Sphaerotilus microaerophilus: one gene and its partner. The protein of the gene in region 1 binds, or shares a complex with, the protein of each later gene. Links are inferred from orthologs where the notes say so. Each region holds a gene or a part of one and is shown on either strand. Other genes may lie near its edges.

Region 1 (14,673 bases):
GGTGCAGGCGCCGACCGTGACCGCCACGGCCGCGCCGGTGCTGTCTTGCGCGCTGGCGGTGCAGGTGGCGCTGGTGGCTGCGGCCGAGCCGGCGTTGGTGCAGGTGATGCTGCCGCTGACGCTCGCGCCGGGGCCGGCCACGCTCGGAGCGATGGCCACCACCGTCGTCATGTTGGGGCCGGCGGTGACGTCGATCGTCGCCGTGGCCTGGTCACAGGCCGCCGGGCTCTGCGCCGGGTTGCTGCAGATCTGGTAGGTCAGCACGTAGCTGCCCACCGGCGTCGCGGCCGTGACGGCCATCGTGCCGGTGGTCGTGCTGAAGCTCAGACCGGCCACTGCCGGCAGGCTGATCTGGCTGAGCGTCACATTGCTGGTGCTGGCCAGCGCCGTGCCGACCTGGTCGTTGCCGAGCACGCTCACGCTGGTGGCCGTGCCCGCCGGGGTGCTGACCGCCGCGTCGTCGATCGCGTCGAGGGTCTCGACGCTGTCGGTCGCGCTGTTGTCTGCCGTGCTGCCTGAGGGCTCGTTGCTCGCGCTGGTCGTGGCCGTCACCGTGACGCTGGTGGGCGCCGCGTTGGTGCCGCTGTTGGCCGTGCCCGGCTGGGTGTAGCTGATCGGGCAGCTCAGCGTCGCGCTCGCCGGCAGGCTGGCCGCGCTGCCGCTGCTGGCCGTGCAGGCGCCGACCGTGACCGCCACGGCCGCGCCGGTGCTGTCCAGCGCGCTGGCCGTGCAGGTGGCGCTGGTGGCTGCGCCGCCGCCGCTGTTGGTGCAGGTGATGTTGCCGCTGACGCTCGCGCCCGGGCCGGCGATCGTCGGGGCGATGGCCACCACCGTCGTCATGTTGGGGCCGGCGGTGACGTTGATCGTCGCCGTGGCCTGGTCGCAGGCCGCCGGGGTCTGCGCCGGGTTGCTGCAGATCTGGTAGGTCAGCACGTAGCTGCCCACCGGGGTGGCTGCGCTGCTGCTGAGCACGCCGGTGGCGGTGTTGAAGCTCAGCCCGGTCACACTCGGCAGGCTGACCTGCGTGAGCGTGACGTTGCCGGTGTTGGCCAACGCCGTGCCGACCTGGTCGTTGCCGAGCACGCTCACACTGGTGGCGGTGCCCGCCGGGGTGCTGACCGCCGCGTCGTCGATCGCGTCGATCGTGTCCACGCTGTCGGTCGCGCTGTTGTCTGCCGTGCTGCCCGCCGGTTCGTTGGCGGCACTGGTGGTCGCGGTCACCGTGACGCTGGTGGGCACGGCGTTGGTGCCGCTGTTGGCCGTGCCGGGCTGGGTGTAGCTGATCGGGCAGGTCAGCGTCGCGCTCGCCGGCAGGCTGGCCGCGCTGCCGCTGCTGGCCGTGCAGGCGCCGACCGTGACCGCCACGGCCGCGCCAGCGCTGTCCAGCGCGCTGGCCGTGCAGGTGGCGCTGGTGGCTGCGCCGCCGCCGCTGTTGGTGCAGGTGATGTTGCCGCTGACGCTCGCGCCCGGGCCGGCGATCGTCGGGGCGATGGCCACCACCGTCGTCATGTTGGGGCCGGCGGTGACGTTGATCGTCGCCGTGGCCTGGTCGCAGGCCGCCGGGGTCTGCGCCGGGTTGCTGCAGATCTGGTAGGTCAGCACGTAGCTGCCCACCGGCGTCGCGGCCGTGACGGCCATCGTGCCGGTGGTCGTGCTGAAGCTCAGGCCGGCCACTGCCGGCAGGCTGATCTGGCTGAGCGTGACGTTGCTGGTACTGGCCAGCACGGTGCCGACCTGGTCGTTGCCGAGCACGCTCACGCTGGTGGCCGTGCCCGCCGGGGTGCTGACCGCCGTGTCGTCGATCGCGTCGATCGTGTCCACGCTGTCAGTCGCGCTGTTGTCCGCCGTGCTGCCCGCCGGTTCGTTGGCGGCACTGGTGGTCGCGGTCACCGTGACGCCGGTGGGCGCCGCGTTGGTGCCGCTGTTGGCCGTGCCCGGCTGGGTGTAGCTGATCGGGCAGCTCAGCGTCGCGCTCGCCGGCAGGCTGGCCGCGCTGCCGCTGCTGGCCGTGCAGGCGCCGACCGTGACCGCCACGGCCGCGCCAGCGCTGTCCAGCGCGCTGGCCGTGCAGGTGGCGCTGGTGGCTGCCGACGTTCCCCGGTTCGTGCAAACCAAGCTGCCGTTCACGGTCGAACCCGGACCGGCCACCGTCGGGGCGATCGTCACGGCCGCCGTCATGTTCGGTGCCACGAGGATGCCGCCCTGCATGCCGAACAGGCGGGGCAGGTACGCGGTCCCACCCGAACCGGCCGCAGGGATTTCTCCCCCGAACGCAAAGGTCATTGACGAGACCCCGGCGCTGTAATTGGCTTCTGCTGCCACGGATGCGGGGGCGGTCGCGAGCGAATAGGTCGGGTAATTGCCGACGGCCGAACAACCGATCAAGGCGTCCGCGGTGGTACACACCTTTGCTCTGAAAGCCACACCGCCGTCGTAGGCTGTCGCCGACTCGAGCTGGGACCCGGCAATCACCGTGACGGATGGCGGCATGTACTCGATGCGCTCCGTCACCCCACCGGTGATCGAACTCAGGTTGCCATCGGTGTCGATGCTGCGCAAGTACACCGGCACATCGATCGGATCCGCGGCCGTTCCCCCCACCGTCACAAAATCCAGCCGGAACACCACCTGGGATGCGTTGCTCGCGAGGTTGGGCAGCATCACCTGCCCCTCGAAGTAGCTGGCGCCGGTGGTGTAGCTGGGCGCCTGACTGACCGTCGCGCCGCCACGCAGGCTCACGACCGTGACCAGCAGGTCGCGGTTGCGGTTGCCCGTTGCAGCCAGATCGCCGGCGGCGATCACGTTGCTGTAGCGGGTCACGCTGCCGACCTGCGTGCAGTCCGCAGACTGGCAAGCCCACGACGACCACACGAAAGACGCGGCCTCGGCCGACGACCCGAAGGGCGCCACGGCCAACCAGCCCATCGCAGCCAGGACGAGACAGCGCGAGGCAAAACACAGAGTGTGCAACCGGCGTCCAGCCCAACGCACCCAAGATCCGAAGTCACCCATCGTCAGCCTTGTATCGCTTCGTCGGCGCCCCCACGGCCGTGGCGGCAAGGATGACGGCCGACCTGGCACGACAGCCCAGGCCCCTGCAGCCCGGTGCCGTGAAATCCACCGCAGCGCCATCCGCATCAAATAGTTTCAACTGGTCGCCAACCTGAGCCACCGCACAGCGGCCTGCTTCAGCCACCATGGATCGACGCCGCCCCCGACAGGTCTGGAGACCTGCCCGAGCCGCCTCACCGTGTCATCAGTCGCATGCCTCCGGTCGAGCCACACCAAAAGTGCGAAGTTCGATCTCAGGAATTGAACAAATCTTACAGTGCATCAGCAGATTACAACATGGCGCACACGTTTGTTGGCAATCACCAACCCGCCCGCTCAAGGGGGAATGGCGCCGCAATCTGTGCAGATTTCTCACCCCAGGGCATTCAGCCCCAGAGATCGAGCGGAGGGTCGGTGGCCACGGCGAACAGCAACTCGCGCCGGCCGACCCAGCCCAAGGGATGGCCCTGGGCGTCGACCACGGGCACCCCGGGCAGGCCGGTGTCGACCAGCACGGCGGCGATCCGGCGCAGCTCGGTGTCGGGCTGGGCGGCCGGAATCGGGCTGCGCAGCAACTGCCCTGCCGTGCGGCCGGACCGTTCCCGCCAGCTTTGCACACCGCGCTGCATCGCCGCCAGCAGGCGCGCATTGCCCAGATCGGCACCAGCGGCAACGCCAGCCAGATGCTCGCCCAGCAGCGTGGGCCAGGCGGGACCGAGCAGATCGTGCCGGGACACCAGGCCGACCAACGCCCCCTGCGCGTCGGTCACCAGCAGCTGGCGCACGGCACGCCGCTCCAGCTCACCCCAGATTTCCACCAGAGGGGCATCGATGCCCACGCAGATGGCAGGCCGGGCCATGATCTCGCCGGCCAGGCGCACACGCCGTGGCGGTACGGGCGTGTCGCCGCTCTCCCCGGCGTAGGCATGCAGCGCGGAGATTCGCTGCGCCGACGGTTGCAACGCCGCCTCGCCCGGCATCGGGGGGTCGATCGCTCGACTGCGCTCCACCGGGCGCACAGGCTCCAGCAGATCCTGACCCACCCAGGCCGACCTGCCGGCCAAACCGTACACGTGGAACATGGCCATGCGCTCCCGCGGTGATCCCGGCACCGAGCATAGCGCCGCACGACGAGGCCCCGAACGTGACAGGCCTGCAGCAAAGGGAGGACGCTTGATCAGGCAGGACTGAACACCAACCGGACAGCGAGGATACTTCCAGCACCCTGCCCGGCCGCCACGCGGCCCAGCGACCGAACCCCGCCGACCATGGCCCTGGATCCCACGCCCACCACCGCCCGCCCCGCCACCGCCGATACACCGCCAGAAGCCGCCGACCACCGCAGCGGCACCTCCGGTGTGCCGCCGCTTGTGCCAGCCCGGCCTCACCTGATGAGCTCGGCCGACGTGGCTGCCCACCTGCAGGTACACCCCAGCCGCGGCCTGCACGGGCAGGAAGTGGCCGATCGCAGGGCCCTGCACGGCCCGAACGAGCTGCCCGAGGCGCGCCCGGTGAGCTGGTGGCGCCGGCTGGCCGAGGCCTTCGGCGACTTCATGATCCTGGCCCTGCTCGCCGCTGCCGCGGTCGCCTGGGCGATGGGTGAGCGCACCGACGCGATCGTGATCCTGCTGATCGTGCTGCTGAATGCCGCGGTGGGCCTGTTCCAGCAATACCGGGCCGACCAGGCCCTGGCCGCCTTGCGCGGCCTGAGCACGCCCATGGCGCTGGTGCGCCGCGACGGCCAGGCCCAGCCCGTGGCCGCCCATGAACTGGTGCCTGGCGACGTGGTACTGATCGAAGCCGGCAACCTGGTGCCGGCCGACCTGCGCCTGCACGACACCGCCAGGCTGCGCGTCGATGAAGCGGCGCTGACCGGTGAATCCGTGCCAGTGGACAAGCACAGCGCGGCCCTGGCGGCACACCCCGATGGCGAGCACCCGGTGGGCGACCGGCTCAACCTGGCCTTCCGCGGCACGCTGGTCACGCAGGGCCGCGGCGAGGGGCTGGTGGTGGCAACCGGTGCGGCCACCCAGCTGGGCCAGGTGGCCGTCCTGCTGGACCGCACGGATCAGCGCAGCACGCCGCTGCAGCAGCGCCTGTCGGGCCTGGGCAAGCGGCTGTCACTGGTGGTGCTGGTGATCTGTGCGGTGGTATTTGCCTTTGGCCTGCTGCGCGGCGAGCCGCCGCTGCTGATGGCGCTGACAGCGATCTCACTGGCCGTGGCGGCGATCCCCGAAGCCCTGCCAGCGGTGGTGGCGGTGCTGCTCGCGCTGGGCGCGCGCCGCATGGCGCAGGCCAACGCGCTGGTCAAGCGCCTGCCGGCGGTCGAGACGATGGGTTCGGTCAGCACGATCTGCTCGGACAAGACCGGCACCCTGACGCAGAACCGCATGCGCGTGGCAAGCATCCACCTGCTGCCCGACGACCTCCCCACGCCCACGCGCACCGCCGAAGCGGCACTGTGGCGTGCGGTGATCCTGTGCAGCGACGCCCATCCTCGCCCCGATGCCAAAGACGTCGCCGAATCGGAGGGCTGGCTCGGCGATCCGACCGAGACGGCCCTGGTCGCCGCTGCGGCGGCCACCGGCCGTTACGACTTGGCGGCACTGCGCGAACGCCTGCCCCGCGCGCACGAATGGCCCTTCGATGCCGAGCGCAAGCGCATGAGCACGCTGCACCCGCGCCACCGCGACAGCGGCTGGCTGCTGGTGACCAAGGGGGCGCCCGAGGGCGTGCTGCCCCTGTGCAGCAGCTTTCCCTCGCTGCCAGGCGACGCCGCCCACGCCAACCAGCCTGAAGACCTGCTTTCGGAGCCTGGCGTCCAGCGCGGCGCCTGGATGGCGCTCGCACAGGGCCTCGCCAGCCAGGGCCTGCGTGTCCTGGCCTTCGCCCAGCGGCGTTGGCCGGCCGAGACCACGCTGGACACGCTGCGCCAGCTCGACTGCAACCAGGCCGAGGCGCAACTGGAGCTTCTCGGCCTGATCGGCCTGATCGACCCGCCCCGCCCCGAGGCGGCCCAGGCCGTGGCGCAGTGCCGTGCCGCGGGCATCACCCCGGTGATGATCACCGGCGACCACCCCGCCACGGCGCTGGCGATCGCCCGCCAGCTGGGCATCGTCGAGGACCGGACCGCCTCCCCCCATGACCGGGCGCTGGTGCTGACTGGCCCGGAGCTGGCCCGGCTGGACGACACCCAGCTCGCGGCGATGGCCCCGTCCTGCCGCGTCTACGCCCGCGTCGACCCGGCACAGAAGGTGCGCATCGTCGATGCGCTGCAGTCGAGCGGCGCCTATGTGGCGATGACCGGCGACGGCGTCAATGACGCGCCCGCGTTGCAGCGCGCCGACATCGGGGTGGCCATGGGCCGCAGCGGCACCGACGTGGCCCGCGAGGCCGCCGCGCTGGTGCTCCTGGACGACCGCTTCGCCACCATCGTCGCCGCGGTGCGCGAGGGCCGGCGCATCTTCGACAACATCCGCAAATTCGTGCGCTATGCGCTCACGGGCAACTCGGCCGAGATCTGGCTGCTCTTCCTGGCCCCGCTGCTGGGCATGCCGCTGCCGCTGCTGCCCATCCACATCCTCTGGGTGAACCTCGTGACGGACGGCCTGCCGGGCCTGGCCCTGGCGCAGGAGCCCGCCGAGCCGGGCGTCATGCAGCGCCCGCCCCGACCGCCGCAGGAGACGCTGTTCGCCCACGGCCTGTGGCAGCACGCGCTGTGGGTGGGCCTGCTGATGGGCGGCCTCAGCCTGGGCGTGCAGGCATGGGCGCTGGCGCAGCAGAACCCCGCTTGGCAGACGATGGTGTTCACCTCGATCACCCTGGGCCAGATGGGCCATGTGCTGGTGATCCGCTCCGAGACGGTGCCGCTGTGGCGTCTTGGCCTGCGCAGCAACCTTGCACTCACCGCTGCCGTGGCGCTCACGCTGCTGCTGCAACTGGCGGTGATCTACTTGCCGCCGCTGCAGGCGATCTTCCACACCCAGGCCTTGAGCCCGGCCGAATTGGGACTCTGCGTGCTGGGCGCCGCGGTCGTGATGGCGGCAGTGGAAATCGAGAAGGCCTGGCGGCGGCGGCCCGGGCGCTGAACGTTCAGCAGGCCAGGCGGCCGCCCGAAAACAAGAAGCCGCCGGCGACGACAAGGTCTCTGGCGGCTTCGAAGCAAGCACCCTCAGATCCCGGCCGACGGCCGGGCGAGGCGATTACTTGGCGGAGTACTGCTTGATCAACGCACGGGCTTCCTCGAACAGCCTCTTGCCGTCTTGGCCCTTGGCAGTGACCGTCTTGATCCACTCGTCGTCGATCTGCTCCGTCACCTTGACCCAGCGCTGGTACTCGGCCTGGTCGATGAAGGTGATCTTCTGGCCAGCGTCGCGGGCGATCTTCTGGTGCGGGCCGACGATCGCGTCGAACGCCGACTCACCCGCCCAGGCGGAGGTCGCCAGGCCGGAGTTGTCGTCGATCACCTTCTTCAGGTCCGCCGGCAGGCTGTCGTACTTGGCCTAGTTCATCGCGAAGGCAAAGATCGTGTTGGCCATGCGCGGCATGCCGGGGCTGGTGTCGAGCGCGAACTTGGCGATCTCCTGCAGCTTGATGGAAGGAGCACCTTCCCAGGGCACGCTGGCACCGTCGATCACGCCCTTGGAGAGCGACTCGGGCACCGCCGGCAGCGGCATCTGCACCGGCACCGCCCCCATCGCTGCGATCATCTGCGAGTTGATGCGCGTAGCGGCACGGATCTTCAGGCCCTTCAAGTCTTCCAGCTTGGTGACGTTCTTGTCACGAAAGTGCAGCAAGGTACCGTCGTGGACGTGGTTGAAGATCAACTTGACGCCCTTGAACTCGTCCAGCGCATTCTTCTGGATGTAGGTGTACAGCGCCTGGCTGCTGCCCTTCGAGGTCGTGGTCATGAACGGCAGCTCGAACACCTCGGACTTCGTGAACCGGCCCGCCGCGTAGGTGGGCACCGACCAGACGATGTCAGCCACGCCGTCACGGGCCTGGTCCATCAGCTGCGCCGGCGTACCGCCAAGCTGCATCGAAGGATAGATCTGGCACTTCAGGCGATCCTTGGACTCCTTCTGCACCTTGTCGCACCAGGGCTGGATGAGCTTGACCTGGGAGCTGGAGGTGCTGGGCAGGAAGTGGTGCACCTTGAGCACCACCTGCTGGGCCTGGGCGCCGAAGGCACTGGCGACCAGGGCGGCGGCCACGGCCAGCTTGGGAACGATCCTCGATGTCATGTCTGTCTCCTATCTCTGATTGCTAAGGTCGGGATTGAGGCCGAGATGCTGCCGCGCAATCCGTCAGCCGAAAGACCGGACGAGCACCAGCGAGACGCTCGGGAAGAGCACCAACGCCACGATGCGCACGAAGTCCGACAGCAGGAAGGGCACCACCCCCTTGAACGTGTCCGTCAGGGGCACGTCCTTCGCGAGGCGGTTGATGATGTAAACGTTCATCCCCACGGGAGGGTGGACAAGGCCGATCTCCACCACCATCAGCGCCAGGATACCGAACCAGACCGACTTGTCCGTCGGGTTCAAGCCCCAGAAGTCCAGGCCCATGATCATCGGGTAGAAGATCGGGATGGTCAGCAGGATCATCGCCAGCGAGTCCATCACGCAACCCAGGAAGATGTAGATCACCAGGATCGCGGTGAGCACCAGCAACGGCGGCAGGCCGCTGCCCTGCACCCAGGTGGCCAGCTCGGCCGGCATCTGCGACAGCGCCAGTGCGGTATTGAGCATGTCTGCACCCATCAGCACCAGGAAGATCATCGCCGTGGCCTGGGCCGTGCCCAGCGCGCTGTCCATCAAGCCCTTCAGGCGCATGCCGCCGGTGAGGAACGCCAGCACGCCGCAAGCGGCGGCGCCGATTGCCGCGGCCTCGGTGGGGTTGGCCCAACCACCGTAGATGCCCACGATCACTACCACGAAGACCAGCAGCACCGGCAGCACCTCGATCAGCGCCTTGATGCGCTGCGGCCAGGGCGTGCGATCACCGGCCGGGCCGATGTGCGGCTTCCAGGCCACCAGGATCTGAATGACGAGCATGTAGCCCACCATCGCGATGATCCCCGGCAGCACGGCGGCCATGAAGAGCTTGCCGATCGACTCCTGCGTCAGGATGGCATAGATCACCAGCGGCACCGACGGCGGGATCATGATGCCCAGCGTGCCACCTGCGGCCAAGGCCCCGGTGGCGAGGCTGCCGGCATAGCCATGACGCTTGAGCTCAGGCAGGGCCACCTGGCCCATCGTCGCGGCAGTAGCAAGAGATGAGCCGCAAATCGCCCCGAAGCCCGCGCAGGCGCCCACTGCCGCCATCGCAATGCCGCCGCGCCGGTGCCCCAGGAAGGCACTCACGAAACGGAACAGGCTGCGGCTCAGGCCGCCATGGGTGGCGAACTGCCCCATCAGCATGAACAGCGGCAGCACCGCCAGGTCGTAGTTCGACAGCCGGGCATAAGCGGCGTTCTTCAGCGTGTTCAGCAGGCCAGCACTCTCGCCGCCATTGAGAAAGATGTAGCCACCCGCCCCCGCCATGAACATCGCAATACCGATGGGCACGCGCACCACCAACAGGACCATGAGAGCCAGGAAGATGAAGCCCCCGACGGCAATACCGCTCATTTCACTGCCCCCTTGCCGACGTGCGTGATGAAGTGGAAACACATGTAGAATCCAGCCGCGGCCAACAGCGCAAAGCCCGGCACCATCAGCACCTGGGCCACCCACACCGGCCAACCCAGGATCGCCGAGGTTTCGCCGTATTCCTTGAGGTTCATCGCGCCGATCCAGGTGCGCCAAGTGATCAACACACCAAACAGCGCCACGAGCAGCGAGCCGAAGGCGTCCAGCCAGGCCACCGTGCGCGGGTTCCAGTTCTGTGTGAAGAAGTCCACCTTCACGTCATTTCGCGTGAGATGGCAGTAGGCGAAGAAGGCGGCCGCACCGACGGCCGAACCCATCTGCATCAGTTCCAGGTCACCGGGCACCGGCGTGGCAGCCAGCTTGCGACCGACGATGGACACGATCGACATATTCACCAGCGCCACAAAGATCAGCCCGCCGAGCACCGAGCCCAGCTTGCACAGCCACACCAGCGCTCGCCCCACGGGACCAAAGCCGGCAAAGGCATCACCGGGCGCATCCGGCATCGGTTCTTGCATCGTCATCTCCTCGTTGTCGCCCGGTGGCTTCTTTCCCGCAGTCCGGACAGGGTCTGTCCCACGCCAAGCGCAGGCGGCGCGATTGTGGCGATGCCGAGCAATGCCGTCCAGGCAAAGTCAAACCTACCTGATATGCCTCACCGGCATAGGATCATGGCCACTCCGCGGCTTTTCCCGGCACTGCTGCCACGTCTGTGCGGGACGGGCGCAGCTTCAGACAGAAACCGTCGAGGCCTCGCCATCCGGCTGCGCGGCACGGCGAAGTTCATCCACCGTGTAGCCCTCGCGCAGCAGTGCGGCGCGAAGCCAGTCGGGCTGCCCACCCTCGCCGTCCCACGTCAGTCCAGAGACGGGATGACGATAGCGGAGAACAGGCGCCGCCTTCGCAAGCGGCATCACGGTCGGCTTGCCTCGCAGCTCATGCAGACTGATCTGCCAGAAATCCATCAGCCGGCGGATCTTTCGGATCGCAACGAGCTTTTCTGGATCTTCGATCGAGACGAGGTCCTGGTTTTTCATCGACGACTGCAATGGGCTGACAACGGTCCCCAGAACGGGGACGAACAAGACAATTGGGCAACTGCAGATCAGCAGACTATAAAACCAGCGCCACACAACCTGTGCCCGGGGTTGTCATCAAGGGGGTTTGTCAGCCGACCGCCCAAGGTAGCCTACAATCGCCGTTGACGGGCCTCCCTGCATGGGGGCGCGGCCAACCGGGTCAGGTCGGGAACGAAGCAGCCCTAACCGTTAGCACTCAGTGCCAGGGTTCAGGCTCGTCACCTTCTCAAGCTCGAGCCAGGCGAATCAGCCTCCTGCTTCAGCGCTTTCTGCGTTGCCAGCTGTGATCGCTCGGCTGCACTTCGCAGGTCGACGGCCTTGACATCCAGCGTCCTGGCATAGCGAGCAGCGACGTGCTCCAAATCGCGCTCCATCGACAATCCCACGCGTTGCCAGGCATCGAGCGTCTCGCCGGCACAACTCGCCACCAGCCGCACCCAGTCGGGTGCATGCTGGGGCACCCGGACAGCTTGGTCACGCCCCAGAGGCGTTGCCAACAGCTCCAACCCCTGGTCTGCCCCCCACTGGCGTAGCACGGCACGCCCCAATGCGGGCAGTTCCACGCCGATCACCAGCCGGGCCGCCAGGGCCTCGTCAGGCTCGGACTCAGGCCGTTCGTCGCCCTCCTCGACCCGTGGTGCTGGCCGCATGAGTGCGGCGATCTGGGCCGCCTCGTCCGGGAAGTGGTACAGCACCAACAAGCGACCGAGCTGCTGCAGTTGCGCCGCCAGCGAGACCATGTCGAGCGGCAGTCCCGCAGGAGCCAGCAGCCGGGCCAGCAAGCTGACCTGACGCGCACGCAGCAGGGCAACCCGTAGAGGCGCCGCCTGGGTGGCGGGCAGCAATCCGGGCCAGGGCCTGAGCGCGCCGGCGGCACGCCGCACCCCCCGGAGGCCGATGAGCTGCACGGCACGCCCCACGCTGGTGACCGGGTCGGCATCCGGTGCCCGCTGCGCTGCGGTGTTGAGCTGCCGCAGCAGCTCCAGCGCCAGGGCCGGATCCTCCAGGATCAGCTCCACCACCGACTGGAGCGGCTCCGAATCCATCCCGACGACTTTGGACACCCGGGCCGCGAGACCTGGCAAGGCGGGCAGGTGACCCGCCGCCCGCGAGCGCGCCAACAGGATGGCAAGCACGTTCGCGCGGCCCTCGGCGGCGTTCTGGCGCCACTCGTCAACGGCGCGAAAGAGACTGCGCGCACTCAGGTAACGCCGCGACGCCTGCGTGGCAGTCGCCCGATCGACGATGGCGGCCAGCACCTCCGGTACCGGCTGGGGCAGCGTGGCCGGCAGGCGCACCGGCTCGCGTACCAGACGACCCAGCACGGACGGCAAATCGGCCTCTCCCAGCGGTGGTGTGCCGCTGAGCAACTGATGCATCAGCAGGCCGACGCCAAGCACGTCCCGTTCGCTGGCAACCCCGCCTTCAGTCAGCGGTGGCGGCGCCACCACTGCCAGGCCCCAGGGGATCACGCGGCCGGCGCGATCGATCAGCAGGCTGTGCAGGCCGACATCGCCGTGCGTGAGGCCCGCGTCGTGCGCCGCAGCCAGTCCGTCCAGGACATCACTGCACCAACTGGCGATATCCAGCGCCGTGTTGACCTCGGCACGCCCGTTCAACCACTCTCCCAATGTCTGGGCGCCCTGGCGAGGCTGACAGGCCACATAGAGCCAGCCGGCGTACTGCCCGATCTCGGAAGGTGCCTGCAGCCGCGGATGGTCGATGCGCGCGGCACGTCGCGCCGCATCGAGCGCCCGCTTGAGGCCCTCGGCGCCCGCAGAACTGGCTCGCCGCGGCAGCATCAGCAGCACATCCTGCATGCTGCGCGAATCCTCGGCCAGCCAGGCCATCGTGAGGGAACTGCGTCCGAGCAACCGCTTCAGCCCGAAGGGACCGAAGCGGCGCTGCGTGATCTGCGCGGGGAAACCGGGCTGGCTGGCCGATGAGGGCTGCAAAGCGTTCATGCAGGGCGGTCGACGGAGAAGGCCCTTCTGCGCACACGCAGGGCCGATCGTGCGCATTGGAACCGCGCCCCCGCAAGCAGGATCTGCCGAACAGCAGCGCGATCCCGCCCGATTCCGCGGGAACAACGTCGAGTCGTCAACGACGGACCCGGCAGCACCCGGTAACGCCCGTCCATCGGTGCTCCAGGCGGCTTCGTGCCAGAATCACGGCCATTGGCCGATGCTTCGGTCTGCCTTCAGCCACCCACGGAAGCTTTCATGAGCAGCGATCTCATCAAACACGTTTCGGATGCTTCGTTCGAATTGGACGTGATCAAGTCGGACAAGCCGGTTCTGGTCGATTACTGGGCCGAGTGGTGCGGCCCCTGCAAGATGATTGCGCCCCTCCTGGACGATGTAGCCAGCCAGTTCAGCGATCAGTTGCAGGTGGCAAAGATGAACGTGGACGAGAATCGTGCTGTGCCGGCCCAGTTCGGCATCCGCGGCATCCCGACGTTGATGATCTTCAAGAACGGCCAGCTGGCTGCCACGCGCGTCGGTGCACTGAGCAAGGTGCAGTTGACTGAATTCGTCTCCCAGAATCTATAATTGGTGCTCGCGAAGCCAGAATCTGTCTGGTTTCGCCTCCAGCCACTGTGCGCAGGAGCGTGAAACGGGTCGCAAGCATTGCAGCGCCCTCACCTCTCACGATCGCGCACAGCGTCGGCTCACCTTCCCCACCTTGCATTGCCACCCCGAGCTGATCGGCCTCCGCTCAGGTGCATCGCTCGGGTCCCCAGGTGACCGACCTTCCGGCATGCGTTGAGGGCCAGACGCAGCCTCGAATTCCAGGGTTCGCCCTTCCCATGCATCTTTCCGAACTGAAGGCACAGCACATCTCGGCACTCGTCAAGATGGCTGAAACGCTCGAGATCGAGAACGCCAGCCGCATGCGCAAGCAGGAGCTGATGTTCGCCATCATGAAGAAGCGCGCCCGGCAGGGTGAGCAGATCTTCGGCGACGGCGTGCTTGAGGTGTTGCCGGACGGCTTCGGCTTCCTGCGCGCACTGGACGCCAGCTTCCTGGCGAGCACGGACGACATCTACCTCTCGCCCAGCCAGATCAGGCGCTTCAACCTCCACACTGGCGACATGGTCGAGGGTGAGGTGCGCGTGCCCAAGGATGGCGAGCGCTACTTTGCCCTCGTCAAGGTGGACCGCGTCAACGACATGACGCCGGAGGAGAGCAAGAACAAGATCATGTTCGAGAACTTGACGCCGCTGTTCCCCAAGGAACAGTTCAAGCTCGAACGTGAGATCCGCAATGAAGAGAACATCACCAGCCGCATCATCGACCTGATCGCACCGATCGGCAAAGGCCAGCGCGCCCTGTTGGTCGCGCCGCCCAAGAGCGGCAAGACGGTGATGATGCAACATCTGGCGCACGCCATCGTGGCCAACCACCCGGACGTGCACCTGATCGTGCTGCTGGTGGACGAGCGCCCCGAGGAAGTGACCGAAATGGTCCGCACGGTGCGTGGCGAGGTCATCTCTTCGACCTTTGACGAGCCGGCCGCTCGCCACGTCCAGGTCGCCGAGATGGTGATCGAGCGCGCCAAGCGCCTGGTCGAACTGAAGAAGGATGTGGTGATCCTGCTGGACTCGATCACCCGCTTGGCACGTGCCTACAACAACGTGCTGCCGTCCTCCGGCAAGGTGCTCACCGGCGGTGTGGACGCCAACGCGCTACAGCGCCCCAAGCGCTTCTTCGGCGCGGCGCGCAACATCGAGGAAGGCGGCTCGCTGACCATCATCGGCACGGCGCTGATCGACACCGGCTCGAAGATGGACGAGGTCATTTACGAGGAGTTCAAGGGCACCGGCAACTGCGAAATCCACCTGGATCGTCGCATGGCCGAGAAGCGCGTCTACCCGTCGATCCTGC
Region 2 (14,575 bases), 980 kb from region 1 along the record:
CCCAGCAGCCCGGCGCGGTTGCGCAGCGCCAAGCCATCCCCGGAGGTGGAGAAGGCCGCATCGCCGGCATCGTGGGTCCACATCGCGATCAACCACAGCAGCCAGAGCAGGCCGCCCAGCGCCAGCACGAGCTGCAGCCGCCAGCGCGTCAGCAGCCGCTGCAGGCCGGTGCCGGGCGCGGCCGTACCGGAGGCCGGATCAGGTGAAGACGGAGGCGCTGCTCCCCGCAGCGTGCCGAGCGAATAGGTCATGCCAGGATTGTGGACGAACGCACGATCCCGGCTTGGAGGCGGGCGGCCCGGGATCGTTCCCCGGGCTGCCGCGGCGGCATCTGACGGGCAATATCACCGCCGCGCCAGTGCCACCCCGATCACGGTGCCGGCAGGATCACACCGCTGCAGGGCCCGAAGCCGATGCGCGCCGCGCCTTCGCGCTCGCACCAGGCATGCAGCTCAACGGTGTCGCCGTCCTGCAGGAAGGTGCGGGTCTCGCCGTTGGGCAGCGTGATCGGCTGCTTGCCGCCGCTGGTCAGCTCCAGCAGCGAGCCGCCCTGCCCCGGCTGCGGGCCGGACTGAGTGCCGCTGCCCAGCAAGTCGCCGGGGTTGAGGTTGCAGCCGTTGACGGTGTGGTGCGCGAGCAGCTGCGCCAGCGTCCAGTAGGCGTCGCGGTAGTTGGACTGCATCAGCGCCACCGCCGGCTCGCCGGCTGCACGCATCTGCGCCGTCTGGATGCGCACCTGCAGCTGGATGTCCAGGGCACCGCCGGCGCGGTTCTCGGCCGAGTCGAGGTAGGGCAGCGGCTGCGGGTCGCCCTCGGGCCGGGTGAAGGGCACGCGGAACGGCTCCAGCGCCTCCATCGTGACGATCCAGGGCGACAGGACGCTGCCGAAGTTCTTCGACAGGAAGGGCCCCAGCGGCTGGTACTCCCAGGCCTGCAGGTCGCGCGCGGACCAGTCGTTGAGCAGACCGAGGCCGAAGAGGTGCTCGCCCGCCTGGCCGATCGCCACCGGCTCGCCCAGCGCGTTGGCGCGGCCGACGTAGGCGCCCAGCTCCAGCTCGTAGTCCAGCCGGCGGCAGGGGCCGAAGTCCGGCGCCGCACCCTCGGGCGTGCCCGGCAGCTTGAACTGGCCGTTGGGCCGGCGGATCGGCGTGCCGCTGACCACCAGCGAGGAGGCCCGGCCGTGGTAGCCGATGGGCACCCACTTGTAGTTGGGCAGCAGCGGGTTGTCCGGCCGGAACAGCTTGCCCACCGCGGTGGCGTGGTGGATGCCGGTGTAGAAGTCGGTGTAGTCGTGCACCGTGCAGGGCAGGCTGAACTCGACGTCGGCTTGCGCGATCAGGCAAGGCGCCAGGGCAGGCTGCTGCGCGCTGCCGGTCTTCAGCGCGGCCTGCAGGGCGCTGCGCAGCACGCGGCGCGCGGCGCTGCCCTGCGCCATCACGGCGTTCAGGTTCCCAGCGGCCAGCGGCGCCAGCAGCGCGGCGACCTCGGCCGACCAGCCACCGGCCTGGGCCGCGGCAGCCAGGTCCAGCACCTGGTCGCCGATGGCCACGCCGATGCGCCAGGGCTCGGCAGGGCCGGCTCGGCGGATGCGCCGGAAACATCCATAAGGCAGGTTCTGGATCGGGAAGTCGGTGCCCACCGCCTGGGCGGAGGCCACCCAGCTGGTCAGGGCCGGGTCGTGGGAAGGGTCGAGAAGCATTGGAGTCCTTGGCACATTGCGTCGTGTCACCAGATCCACGGGCCGGCTGGCAGGCCGGCCCGCTTCGCGAGGCACGGCGAGGCCCGCAGTGGGCCTCGCCGTGTCCACGCTCAGCCTTCGAGGGCTTGCCACATCTGCACGTCGCGCTCGGCGGTCCAGATGCGCGGGTCGGGGAACTGGGTGGCCTCGTCGTAGGCGCGGGTGACGTCAAACGGCATGCAGTGGTTGAAGATCACCCACTGGCCGTACTTGGGCTGCAGCTTGGCGAAGGTTTCCTCGTAGACCGCGCGCAGGGCCTTGCCCTCGGCGGCGCCGGCCTTGACGCTGGCGAAGAGGTCACTGACAAAAGCGCGCGTGCCGTCCAGACCAGCCTGCACCTCGGCGGCGTTCTTCAGCGCCGGGCCGCGCCCGGGCACCAGCTTCTCGGGCTGCAGCGCCGCGATGTTCTGCAGCGTTTGCGGCCAATCCTGGAAATAGGCGTCACCGGCGTACGGCGTGGCGTCGAACTCGACCAGGTCGCCGGAGAACAGCACGCGGTCCTGCGGCAGCCAGACCACCGTGTCGCCCTTGGTGTGGCCGCGGCCGAGTTGCAGGATCTGCACTTCCAGCTTGCCCAGCCACAGCGTCATCTTGCCGGTGAAGGTGATGGTGGGCCAGGTCAGGCCGGCGGGCACGCTCTCGACGTTGCGGAACAGGCGGGGGAAGCGGCCAATTTCGCTGGCCTTGTCCTGCTCGCCGCGCTCGACGATCAGGTCGTAGGTGTCCTGGCTGGCGATGATGTGCTCAGGCTGGTAGGCCGCGGCGCCCAGCACGCGCACCGCGTGGTAGTGGCTCAGGCAGACGTACTTGATCGGCTTGTCGGTGACCTCGCGGATGCGGCGGATCACGTCCTCGGCCATCACCGGGGTGGCCTGGGTGTCGATCACCATCACCGCGTCATCGCCGATGACGATGCCGGTGTTCGGGTCGCCCTCGGCGGTGTAGGCCCAGGCGTGGTCGGACAGCTTCTCGAAGCTGACCTTCTTCTCTTCCAGGTCGGCCGCAGAGGCAAAGGTCTTGGTGGGGGCGTTCATGGGGGTCTCCTCGGAGGGGTGAGGCCGAAGATCATCTAACTGATTCGACCATGCCTAAAACAGATCAGATGATAATCAACAAATTCAACGATGTCTAACAAACAATGGCATCTACACGAACCAGTCACCGATCCGACTCCGGCCTGGCCGACGACGAAGACATCGACAGCCGCCCCGACAATCGCCCCCAGCGGGGCATCCAGAGCATCGAGGTCGGCGGCCAACTGCTGCGTGCACTGGTCCAGGAAGGCCGGCCGATGGCGCTGAAGGACTTGGCGCGTGCGGCCGACATGGTGCCGGGCAAGGCCCACCCCTACCTGGTGAGCTTCGTGAAGCTCGGGCTGATCGAGCAGCAGGCCACGACGGGCCACTATGGACTCGGACCGCTCGCGCTGCAACTGGGGCTGATCAGCCTGCAGCAGTTCGATCCGCTGCGCCTGGCCAGCGAGCGCATGACGCGCCTCGCGGTGGAGCTCGGCCACACGGTGGCACTGGCGGTCTGGGGCAACCGCGGGCCGGCGGTGGTGCGCATCGAATACGCGCCCTCCCCTGTACACGTGGCGATGCGCCACGGCATGGTGATGAGCCTGCGCGGCACGGCCACGGGCAAGGTGTTTGCGGCCTACCTGCCGCGGCCGACCGTGCTGGCGGCGCTGGCCGCCGAGGCCGCCTGGGCCGCTGCGGCCGAGGGCTTCCGCCTGGGCACCGATCCGGCGCCCCTGCCAGGCACGCCGGGCCAACCGGCACCCGGTCTGGACGCGGCCTTCGAACAGGAGTTGCAGCGCGTGCGCGCCACCGGCCTGGGCGGCGTGGTGGATGAGGCGGTGGTGGGCGTCAGCGCCCTGGCGGCGCCGGTGTTCGACATGGCAGGGCGCATCGTCGTGGCCATCACGGCCATCGGCCACAGTGCCTGCTTCGATGCACAGGCCACCGGCCGGGTCGGCGTAGCGCTGAAGGCCTGCGCCGACGAACTGACCCGCCAGACCGACGGGCACGCTCCCGACTGACGCCGCCAAAGCGGCCGCCAATACCGGCAATACCGCCGAGGCCACGCAGGGGGCCACGGCGGCGGCGCGACCTCAGCGCGTGGCGAGGCGGTCGGTGAGCACGACCCAGCCGTTTTCCTGGGTCTCGATCAGACCGCGCTCCTCCAGGTCCTTCATGACCCGGCTGACCATCTCGCGCGAGGCACCGACGACCTTGGCCAGGTCCTGGCGGGACACCTTGCTGCGGATGATGCGCTGGCCCTCTTCCTCGACCGCCATGTCCAGCAGCGCACGGGCGACGCGGCCGTACACGTCCAGCAGCGCGAGCGACTCGATCTGCCGGTCCGCATTGCGCAGGCGCGCCACCAGGCCACGCAGGATCGCGTAGCTCAGGCTGGAGGCCTCAGGCAGGCAGGCGCCGAACTCGGGCCGGCCGAGCACCAGCACGTCGGTCTGCACCTCGGCGCGCACGGTGGCGGAGTGCGGCTCGCCATCGATCAGGCTCATCTCACCGAGGTAGTCACCCGCCTCCAGCACCGCCAGGATGACCTCGCGGCCCCGGGCGTCAGACGTGATCACACGCGCACGACCCGACAGCAGGATGAACAGCGCATCGGACTTGCGGCCCTGCTCGACGATGATCTCCCCACGCCGGTACCGCCGCTTGATGACGCCGTCGGCGATCGTCTGGGCCTGCTCGTTGGTGAGCATCGAGAACAGCGGCACGCGCCGGATCAAATCGAGATTCGAGAGCATCGCCATCGATGGGCACTCCTTTTTGGTCAACTTGTTCTGAAGTGGTGTCTCATGTCGACGCATGCCTCCGGACGGCAACCGTCCAGCGTCCCCCGGTAACCACTGGCAATGAAGCCCCCCTGCACACAGGGTAAGCTTCACACCGCATCCAATACGACATGCCGACGTGCCGTGCACTCTAACCGAAGCATCGCTGAAATGAACAGCGCGGCGCCCGGAAATGAAAGTTTGCGGCTTGCGGCCCACGCCATGACACAACCCCCCTCCTCTTCTGCGCGACACGCCCGGGTGCTGATCCTCGGTTCGGGCCCGGCCGGCTACACCGCCGCGATCTATGCAGCACGCGCCAACCTGCAGCCGCTGCTGATCACAGGCATGGCCCAGGGCGGCCAGCTGATGACCACCACCGAGGTGGACAACTGGCCCGCCGACGTGGCCGGCGTGATGGGTCCGGACCTGATGCAGCGCTTCCAGCAGCACGCCGAGCGCTTCAAGACCGAACTGGTGTTCGACCACATCAATACAGTCGATTTCAGCCGGCGTCCCTTCGAGCTGCGCGGCGACTCGGGCAGCTACACCTGCGACACGCTGATCCTCGCCACCGGCGCCAGCGCCAAGTACCTGGGCCTGCCTTCCGAGCAGGCCTTCATGGGCCGCGGCGTGAGCGGCTGCGCCACCTGTGACGGCTTTTTCTACCGGGGCGACGAGGTCTGCGTGGTCGGCGGCGGCAACACGGCCGTGGAAGAAGCGCTGTATCTCAGCAACATCGCCTCCAAGGTGCACCTGATCCACCGGCGCGACAAGTTCCGCGCCGAGGCGATCATGATCGACAAGCTGCACGAGAAGGTCGCCGCCGGCAAGATGGAGCTGCACCTGTTCCAGACCCTGGACGAGGTGCTGGGCGACCCCAGCGGCGTCACCGGCGTACGGCTGAAGAGCGCGGTTGACGGCAGCACGAAGGACCTGGTGGTGCGCGGCTGCTTCATCGCCATCGGCCACCACCCCAACACCGACATCTTCCAGGGCCAACTGGAGATGAAGGACGGCTACCTCATCACCCGCGGCGGCATGAACGGCTTCGCCACCATGACCAGCGTGCCCGGTGTCTTTGCAGCCGGCGACGTGCAGGACCATGTCTACCGCCAGGCCATCACCAGCGCCGGCACCGGCTGCATGGCCGCGCTGGACGCCCAGCGCTTCCTGGAACAGGGTGGCGCCTGACCGGCCAAACGGGCATCCAGCGGCCGCACTTGTGAGGCCGGCCGTGAGCTGGCTATAATCAGCGTTTTGCCGCAATTGGACCCGGGAGTGCCCTGCATTTCCGGAGGGGCCAACACCAAGCTGTTCGCGGGTGCTTGCTTCGTCAAGCATCTTCTGGGACGCGCAGCCGCCGGGTCATTCACCCGGTCCGGCGCCCTGGCTTGCTCTGTGGGTCGCATCGAAACAAGTCTGGAGAAGCGTCATGGCACGCGTCTGTCAAGTCACGGGCAAGCGCCCGATGGTGGGGAACAACGTCTCCCACGCCAACAACAAAACGAAGCGTCGCTTCCTGCCGAACCTGCAGTACCGTCGCTTCTGGCTGGAGACCGAGAACCGCTGGGTGCGCCTGCGCATCAGCAATGCGGCTCTGCGTCTGATCGACAAGGTGGGCATCGATCAGGTCGTCGCCGACCTGCGCGCCCGCGGCGAACTGTGATCCGGAGGTAACTCACCATGGCAGCCAAAGGCGGACGCGAAAAGATCAAGCTGGAATCCACTGCGGGGACCGGCCATTTCTACACCACGGCCAAGAACAAGAAGACGACGCCCGGAAAGCTCGAATTCATGAAGTTCGACCCCAAGGCCCGCAAGCACGTCCTGTACAAGGAAGTGAAGCTGAAGTGATCCAGCTTGGCAGGCCTCTGGTCTGCCAATGACTGCATCCGCGAACCCGCTCCGGCCCCGCCGCAGCGGGTTTTGTCGTTTCCTGCGGGCTCATACGCTGACCCCGCCACTGGCCCCGCAGCAGATCACCCTTAAGGGGGATCCACTTTGGCGGCACAGGCCCCACCATGCTCAGGAGCGCGGCGACTGCCGTGCCACAGAGGAGGGGACCGCCGATGCAGCACCTGCTGGCCACCATCATCGCCACGACGGCCTGTGCCTGCGGGCAGGCGGCGCTTGCCCAGTCGATCGAGCCTGTCAGGCAGCACATCACGCTTGGCCAGCCGCCGGTGCTGCACCTGCATGTGCGCGGCTTCGAAACCGATCCGTCCCGGTTCGGCCCCGACTGCATCCAGGTGCGGCTGATCCAGGGCGAGCACGAGATCCCGGCCGATGCCACCCAGGTGCGCACCACGCCACTGGCCGAGGACGGCAAGGTGCTGGTGCAGGTCCACAGCAGCGCCGAGGTCAGCGAGCCCGTCGTGCGGGCCCTCGTTCAACTCAGCTGCGGCGCCGACTACGCCCGCGAACTCACGCTCCTGGCCGACCCACCCGCCACAGGCACCGCACCTCGCCGACCCCCACCGCCGACGAGTGCGGCGAGAGCCGCGCGGATGCACCTTGCCATTGGAGCAACGCCACCCGCCGACGAACCCACGGAGCGGGCCGCCCGCGTCTCCGTGGCGCCCCTCCGAGGCTCGGCCCCTCCATCGACGCCCGGTACGGGCGGCGCCCGCCTGAGCCTGGAAGAGCCGGCGCTGGACCGGCTGGTGTCGGCCGTGCTGGCCGCACTGGACCAGCGTCAGCCACCGCCCCAGCGGCTCCTGGCCGCCCCACGTGACCAGGGCCTGCGCCCCATCGAGGCCGACTGGCTGCGCGAGATGCAGCAGATACAGGAAGAGCAGCGCCAGTCCCGGGCCCAGTTGGCTGCGCTGCAGCTGCGCCTGGAGCGGCAGGAAAGCGACACCCTCCAGCGCTGGGGCGCCATCGCGGCCACCGCCGGTGGCGTGCTCGCCGGGGCCCTGCTGCTGCGCGTCGCCCGCGAGCGCCTGCTGCCACGCCTGAGCGCCGCCAGCCACGCACGCCACAGCCTGGACCCACCTGCGGAGCCGACCGAGCAGGCCATGCCGATGCACCTTCCGGCGGTCGATTCCATCACCCCCTGGCGCGACGCCTTGCCCCCTGCGGCTGCCGCCCCACCGCTGCACTGGCCGGAGGCTGGCAGCACGTCGCAGACGCCGCCCCACGCACCCCCGTCCGGCGCGGCCGCACCAACCATGACCCCGACCGGCACAACGGCTGCACCGGCCCCCCCTGCCGGGCCGCCCCGGGCAGCGGCCGCACCGCCCCGCCAGTGGGTGGGCGCGGACTTTGGTGAGCCCAGCCTGGCCGGCAATGGCCACGCGCCCGCCGTCAGGCAGGTCGATCGCATGATCGCCGATGGCTACCACGGCGCCGCCGCCACGATCCTGGAGAACGCGCTGCAGACCCGGCCGGGCAAGAGCCCCTGGCTGCTGTTGCGCCTGCTGGACCTCTACCGAGCCATGAACCAGCCCTGGAACCACGAGCGCGTCAGCGCCCAGCTGGAGGCCCTGTACAACCTGCGGGTGCCGCCGATGGGAGACGCTGCGGCGGGTGGGCCGGACGCGGTCGATGAGGGCCAGTCGCTCGACGACCGACCGGACCTGCTCGAACGGCTTGCCCAGGTCTGGACGCAGCCCTCGATCGCGCTGGATTGGCTGCGCGCGCGTCTGCTGCGCGAGAGCGGCCTGCCAACGGTGGACCTGGCCACCTTCCGCGATCTGCTCCTGCTCTACGACCTGGCCCGACTGCGGGATGAGCCGCAGCCCGAACCGGTGCAGCCCACCTGACGATCACGCACAGCGCGCCGGGTGAGCGCAGGCAGGTGAGGGCTGGCGGGGGCAGACGGGAGATGCGGTTCAGGCCCGCACCGCCCGCAGCGTGCGGGCAAACTCCTGCAGCCCCGCGATGCCGCTGTCCTCGGCCCGGCGGCACCAGGCCTGCAGGTCGACGACCAGTTGCTCGGCCGACACGTTGGTGCGCGTCCACAGGGCGCGCAGCTCCTCGCGCATGGTCACGAGCTTGGTGAGCGCAGCGCTCTGCCCACACGCGCTGTCCACCTGGGCACGCAGGGCCGCAGGGATCTTCTCGACGTCGCGGTGCAGCCAGCGCAGCGCCAGGCGCATGTCGGCCCAGCGCTGGGTGTTCTGCGCCCCCTGCGCCTTCAGGCGGGCCAGTTCGTCGGCGCAGACCTGCTGGAGCTGGCGCGCGTAGCTGGCCATCACCTCGTAGCGGTGCGCGATCACCGCCTCCAGCGTCTGGCTGTCGGCCACCGGCTTCGGAGCACCCAGCCTGAGCTGCGGCGGCGTCTTGCGCACCCGTGCCATGCCGAGCAGCTCCATCGCCCGGATGTAGGCCCAGCCGATGTCGAACTCATGCGGCTTGACCGACAGCTTGGCCGAGGTCGGGTAGGTGTGGTGGTTGTTGTGCAGCTCCTCGCCGCCGATGATCAACCCCCAGGGCGAGATGTTGGTCGAGGCGTCCGCCGCCTCGAAGTTGCGATAGCCCCAGTAATGCCCGATGCCATTGATGATGCCGGCCGCGGTGATCGGGATCCACAGCATCTGCACGGCCCAGACCGTCAGGCCAACCGCGCCGAACAGCAGCACGTTCAAGATCAGCATCAGCGCCACGCCCTGCCAGACGAAACGGCTGTAGACGTTGCGCTCCACCCAGTCGTCCGGCGTGTTGTGGCCGTACTTGGTCAGCGTTTCCTGGTTCTTCGCCTCGCTGCGGTAGAGCTCGCTGCCGGTGAGCAGCACGGTCCGCAGGCCGCGCGTGACGGGGCTGTGCGGGTCGTCCGGCGTCTCGCACTTGGCGTGGTGCTTGCGGTGGATAGCCACCCACTCCTTGGTCACCATGCCCGTGGTCAGCCAGAGCCAGAGGCGGAAGAAGTGGGAGGGCAACGGCCCCAGCTCCAGTGCCCGGTGCGCTTGCGAGCGGTGCAGGAAGATCGTCACCGCGGCGATGGTGATGTGCGTCACCGCCAGCGTGTAGAGCAGGACCTCCCACCAACTGGCGGCGAGCAGGCCATCGGCGAGCCAGGCAACGAGGGCGGACCCAAACAGGGAGACTTCGGACATCAGGGCACCTTCGTACGTCGCGGGACCTGGCGCATTCAGGCCACCCGGCCGGCACGCAGCCAGCAGTCGGAGATTCTACGGATCACGGCGGGGCCCCTGCCCGGGTCAGGGCATGGCCGGCCCGCCCCGCGCGGGGCGCGGGTGCGCGTGGACCCTGCGCTCAGCGCCGCCGCCAGGCTGCGGCGAAGAAGCCGTCCGTGCCGTGCACCTGCGGCCACAGGCGCAGGTAGGACGCGACGCTGGCCGGGGCCTCCACGGCGGCGTTCGCGTCCGTCTCAGCCCCTTCAGCCCCTTCAGCCCCTTCAGCGGGTTCAATGGATTCAACGGGACCAGCAGTCTCGGCGGTTTCAACCGCACGGTCCACCTCGACCGCAGCCGTTGCTGCCGCGCCCGCCGGCACGGTCAGCGCCCGCGCGTCGGCCACGCCCTGGCGCTGCAGGATCTCGGCGACGTCCAGCGGCTCGAAGTCGGGGTGGGCGGCGCTGAAGGCCTCGGCGATTGCCTCGTTCTCCGCGCGCAGCAGGCTGCAGGTGGCGTAGACCAGCCGGCCGCCGGGCTTGAGCAGGCGCGCGGCGCTGTTCAGGATCGACTGCTGCTTGGCCACCAGCTCCAGCACCGCCTCGGGCGTCTGGCGCCACTTCAGGTCGGGGTTGCGGCGCAGCGTGCCCAGGCCGGAACAGGGGGCGTCCACCAGCACGCGGTCCACCTTGCCCGACAGGCGCTTGATGCGCTCGTCGCGCTCATGCGCGATGCCGGCCGGGTAGACGTTGGACAGGCCGCTGCGCGCCAGCCGGGGCTTGAGCGCCGCGAGGCGGTGCGCTGACACGTCGAAGGCATAGAGCCGGCCGGTGTTGCGCATCATCGCGCCCAGCGCCAGGGTCTTGCCGCCGGCACCGGCGCAGAAGTCCACCACCATTTCGCCGCGCCGGGCCTCGGTGAGCAGGGCGAGCAGCTGGCTGCCTTCGTCCTGCACCTCGACCTCACCGCGGTTGAAGACCTCGGTGCGGTTGAGCGTGGGCTTGCCGACGGCGCGCAGGCCGATGGGCGACCAGGGCGTCGGCACGGTGTCGATGCCCTCGGCGGCCAGCGCCGCCTGCGCCGCATCGCGCTTGGTGAGCTGGGTGTTGACGCGCAGGTCCAGCCCGGCGCTCTGTTGCATCGCCCCGACCAGCGGCCAGAACTGCTCGCCCACCTCAGCCTGCAGCGCCTCGGCCAGCCAGGCGGGCAGGTTGTGGCGCAGGCTGTCGCGCTGCACCTGGGCGAGCTTGCCGAAGTTGATCTTCTGCGTGTGCGCCAGCCACTCCTGCTCGGCCGGCGTGGTGGCCGCGCGCAGGAAGGCCTCGCTGCCCTGCCAGGCCAGGATGGCCAGGCGCCGCTCGATCGAGCCGCTGCCGCTCTTGGCCAGGTACTGGTACTTCAGGCGCTCGCGCAGCACGGCGTAGGCCGTCTCGGCCAGCGCATGGCGCTCACGCACGCCCAGCGAGCGGTTGGCACGGAAGAAGGCCGACACCACCGTGTCGGCCGGCTGGGCGAAGCGCAGCACCGTGTTGAGGAGCTCGTCGCACAGTTCGAACAGGGCCTTGGGCGTCATGCCGCACCTCCGGAAGTCAAGAGCCACTGGGGCTCGCCGCCACGATGGCGGACCAGGTTGCCGGCCAGCTCCAGCTCGCCATGCACGAACCAGCGCACGGCGCGGGGATAGATCACATGCTCGGTGGCCAGCACGCGCTCGGCCAGGCTGTGCTCGCTGTCGTCGGTTCGCACCGGCACCGCCGACTGGATGACGATGGGGCCGTGGTCCAGCTCGGGGGTGACGAAGTGCACCGTCGCGCCGGCCAGCTTGCAGCCGGTCTCGATGGCCCGGCGGTGCGTGTGCAGCCCGCCGAAGGCCGGCAGCAGCGAGGGGTGGATGTTCAGCAGCCGGCCGGCGTAGTGCCCGACGAAGCCGGGCGTGAGGATGCGCATGAAGCCGGCCAGCAGCAGCAGGTCGGGCGCATGGCGGTCGATCTGCTCGATCAGCGCGGCCTCGAAGGCCTGCCGATCGGGGAAGGCGCGGTGGTCCACCGCGGCGGTGGCCAGCCCCTGCGAGGCGGCCCAGGCCAGGCCGGCAGCCCCGGGGACATTGGCGATGACGGCGGCGACTTCGGCCTTCCAGCCCTCGACCCGGCAGGCCTGCTGGACGGCCTGCATGTTCGAGCCGCGGCCGGAAATCAGGATCACGATGCGTTTCATGGGTGGGCGAGTGTATCCAGCCGCCAGCGCAGCCCGGTGGCGGGGCACGTCGGCTGTTGTCCACATGGGGGGCACCGTCCGCCAGCGCCGGGCACCGCGACGGAGGAGCTGTGACATAGTGCACGGCATCTTTTTCACTCCCGACAGGAGATGGTGATGGGTCTGCTCGATTCCGTGATGGGTGCCGTGGGTGGCGCACTGGCCAATCAGGTGGGTAACTCGCTGGGAGGCGCCCTGGGGGGCGCACTCGGCGGGGCCGGTGGCGCCGGGTCGGCCAAGATGGTCGAAGGGCTGGTGGCGGCGCTGACCTCCGGCGGCGGCCAGGCGGGCGGTGGCGCCCTGGGTGGGCTGGGTGGCCTGGCCGGGCTGGTGCAGCAGCTGCAGAAGGGTGGCCTGGCCGATCAGGTCGGCTCCTGGGTCTCCACGGGCCAGAACCTGCCGGTCTCGCCCGAGCAACTGCAGGGCGCGCTGGGCAACGACATGCTGGGGCAGCTGGCCCAGAGCGTCGGGCTGGACGCCGGCCAGGCGGCGGGCCCGCTGGCGCAGCTGCTGCCGCAGGTGGTGGATGCACTGACACCCAACGGCCAGCTGCCCACCGGTGGCGCCGACCTGGGCAGCCTGCTGCCGCAGGTGCTGGGCAAACTGATGAATCCTTCCGCCTGAGGCTGGCCAGCGCCGGCGCCCACGCGGCGCCGGCCTCAGGGCCGAGGCTCCTGCGCCGATAGAGCGTGGAACGTGAGGCGTGGCCGTGCACCCGGGGTGCACGCCGCGCTGGCGAATCCAACCAGCTCGAACGGGAGCCTACCCATGCCCTTGCCGACCGAGGCATCGACCACCCTGGCGCGACAGCTGCGCCAGCTGCACCTGCAACCAGATCAGACGCCTCCCGACCCCCAGCAGTGGCTGGCCCTGCTGGACACGGTGGGGCGCACCTACGAGGACTTCGAGCGCCAGATCGCGCAGGCGACCCAGGGCGACCCGGCCTGGGCCGACACCATCCGCGAAGCGCGCGAGGTCACGCCCAGGGATCCTCTGGACGCGGCCGCCTGGTCCTGGCGCCTGGGCGACGAGGCGCTGCAGGTGTCCGCCGGCCTGGCCCACCTGCTGCACCTGCCCCCCGGCACACGCGAACTGCCGCTGACGGTCTGGCTGGCCTGCCTGGACGACAGCGACCGCGAACTGCAGTGCGAGTACCTGATGCAGGCGGCCCAGCAGCGGCGGCGCATCGTCGGCCAGCTGCGCTACATGCCTGCCACCGGCAACGAACAGCGCTGGCTGCACTATGAGCTGCAGTCCGACCCGGTCGGCGACGACGATGCCGTCGTGCGCTGCCAGGTGCGCGACATCACCGCCCGCGTGCGTGCCGAACAGTCCCAGCCCGGCAGCGACGACCAGGACGCGCTGACCGGGCTGCACAGCCGCGCCCGCCTCCTCAACCTCGCTGCCACCGCACGGGCTCGCGCCGAGCACGATGGCAGCCGGGTCGGCCTGCTGCACCTGAACGTGGATGGTTTCCACCGGCTCAACGAGCTGCACGGCCGTGAGGTCGGCGACCGGTTGCTGTGCGGCGTGGCCCAGCGCCTGCGCAGCAGCGTGCGCCTGGGCGACCAGATCGGCCGGCTCGCGGGCGACGAGTTCCTCCTGCTGGTACACCCGGTCGAAAGCGTGCAGCACCTCGAAGCCATCGCCTACAAGCTGCAGGCCGCCGTGGCGGTGCCGATGGACATCGGCCACGAATCGGTCGGCCTCAGCCTGAGCGTGGGCGTGGCGATGTACCCGCAGGACGCCGCCAGCACCCTGGACCTGGTGCGCGCCGCCGGCCGCGCCCTGCAGGCCGCCCGCCAGCGCGGGCGCGGGCGCTGCGTGATCCACGAGCTGCTGCCCACGCCGCCGCGGACCCTGAAGCGCCCGGGCACCGACGGAACCGACGCAACCAGCGCCATCGGCGGCACCGCCAGCGCCTGAGCCGGGACGCGCGCCCCGGCCCAGCGCCCGACACCCGCCCAGGCGCTATCCTCGCTGCCCCACGGCCCCAGGCTGGATGCCGCGGCGGCACAGGCACTGGCACTCCATGGCGGGCACCCCCCTCGATCCCCTTGAAACGGCCCGCGACGGCGGGCCATTCCGCGCTCAGAGCCGCTGGCAGGACCGCTGGCGTGCCAGCGTGGGCCGCATCGTCCCGCTGGCCTGGCCGATGCTCGTGGGCCAGCTTGCGGTGCTGGCCTTCAGCACCATCGACACCCTGCTGGTGGCGCGCCACTCGGCGCTGGACCTGGCCGCACTGGCGGTGGGTGCGGCCAGCTACATCACCATCTTCATCGGCCTGATGGGCGTGGTGATGGCGCTGGCACCGATCGTGGGCCAGAACTTCGGCGCCGGGCGCCACCACGAGGCCGGCCACCAGCTGCACCAGGCGGTGTGGATCGCGCTGGCGCTGTCGCTGCTGGGTTGCACGCTGCTGGCCTTCCCGGGGCCGTTCCTGGCGCTCTCACGCGCCAGCGAGGCGCTGCAGCCGCGCATCCGCGCCTACCTGGGCGCGCTGGCCTTCGCACTGCCGGCCTCGCTGCTGTTTGCCGCCTGGCGCGGCTTCAACACCGCGGTGGGCCGGCCCAAGCAGGTGATGCTGCTGCAGCTGGGCGGCTTGGCGGTGAAGCTGCCGCTGTCGCTGCTGCTGGTGTATGGCCTGAGCTGGCACGGCCCGCTCGGGCACATCGAGCTGCCGGCGCTGGGCGTGGCCGGCTG

The links.
Region 2: the proteins of trxA (region 1) and trxB are in contact, whole or in part, in a crystal structure (PDB 1F6M), measured with the Escherichia coli proteins. The link is inferred for Sphaerotilus microaerophilus from one-to-one orthologs.

What each region holds. Positions count from the first base shown.
Region 1 is NZ_AP025730.1:4,265,966-4,280,638, forward strand. Bases 11,725-14,673 are described here. They hold trxA (thioredoxin TrxA), read left to right. Parts: upstream 11,725-13,008; coding sequence 13,009-13,338; downstream 13,339-14,673. Other genes in these bases: NGK70_RS18230 (serine/threonine protein kinase), read right to left, coding at 11,725-12,750; rho (transcription termination factor Rho), read left to right, coding at 13,596-14,673. Also shown: NGK70_RS18185 (hypothetical protein), read right to left, coding at 1-2,820; NGK70_RS18190 (CBS domain-containing protein), read right to left, coding at 3,438-4,133; NGK70_RS18195 (cation-translocating P-type ATPase), read left to right, coding at 4,320-7,139; NGK70_RS18200 (type 2 periplasmic-binding domain-containing protein), read right to left, coding at 7,254-7,517; NGK70_RS18205 (TRAP transporter substrate-binding protein), read right to left, coding at 7,554-8,294; NGK70_RS18210 (TRAP transporter large permease), read right to left, coding at 8,358-9,686; NGK70_RS18215 (TRAP transporter small permease), read right to left, coding at 9,683-10,225; NGK70_RS18220 (H-NS family nucleoid-associated regulatory protein), read right to left, coding at 10,439-10,744; more of NGK70_RS18230, read right to left, coding at 11,005-11,724. UniProt on the Escherichia coli protein: Participates in various redox reactions through the reversible oxidation of its active center dithiol to a disulfide and catalyzes dithiol-disulfide exchange reactions.
Region 2 is NZ_AP025730.1:5,251,033-5,265,607, forward strand. The notes cover bases 3,899-6,749. They hold trxB (thioredoxin-disulfide reductase), read left to right. Parts: upstream 3,899-4,763; coding sequence 4,764-5,735; downstream 5,736-6,749. Other genes in these bases: NGK70_RS22565 (Crp/Fnr family transcriptional regulator), read right to left, coding at 3,899-4,520; rpmB (50S ribosomal protein L28), read left to right, coding at 5,977-6,210; rpmG (50S ribosomal protein L33), read left to right, coding at 6,228-6,398; NGK70_RS22585 (hypothetical protein), read left to right, coding at 6,614-6,749. Outside these bases: NGK70_RS22545 (DNA translocase FtsK), read right to left, coding at 1-251; fahA (fumarylacetoacetase), read right to left, coding at 371-1,699; NGK70_RS22555 (MBL fold metallo-hydrolase), read right to left, coding at 1,810-2,772; NGK70_RS22560 (IclR family transcriptional regulator), read left to right, coding at 2,877-3,779; more of NGK70_RS22565, read right to left, coding at 3,852-3,898; more of NGK70_RS22585, read left to right, coding at 6,750-8,308; NGK70_RS22590 (DesA family fatty acid desaturase), read right to left, coding at 8,378-9,601; NGK70_RS22595 (RsmB/NOP family class I SAM-dependent RNA methyltransferase), read right to left, coding at 9,762-11,192; purN (phosphoribosylglycinamide formyltransferase), read right to left, coding at 11,189-11,833; NGK70_RS22605 (YidB family protein), read left to right, coding at 11,990-12,496; NGK70_RS22610 (sensor domain-containing diguanylate cyclase), read left to right, coding at 12,641-13,798; NGK70_RS22615 (MATE family efflux transporter), read left to right, coding at 13,905-14,575.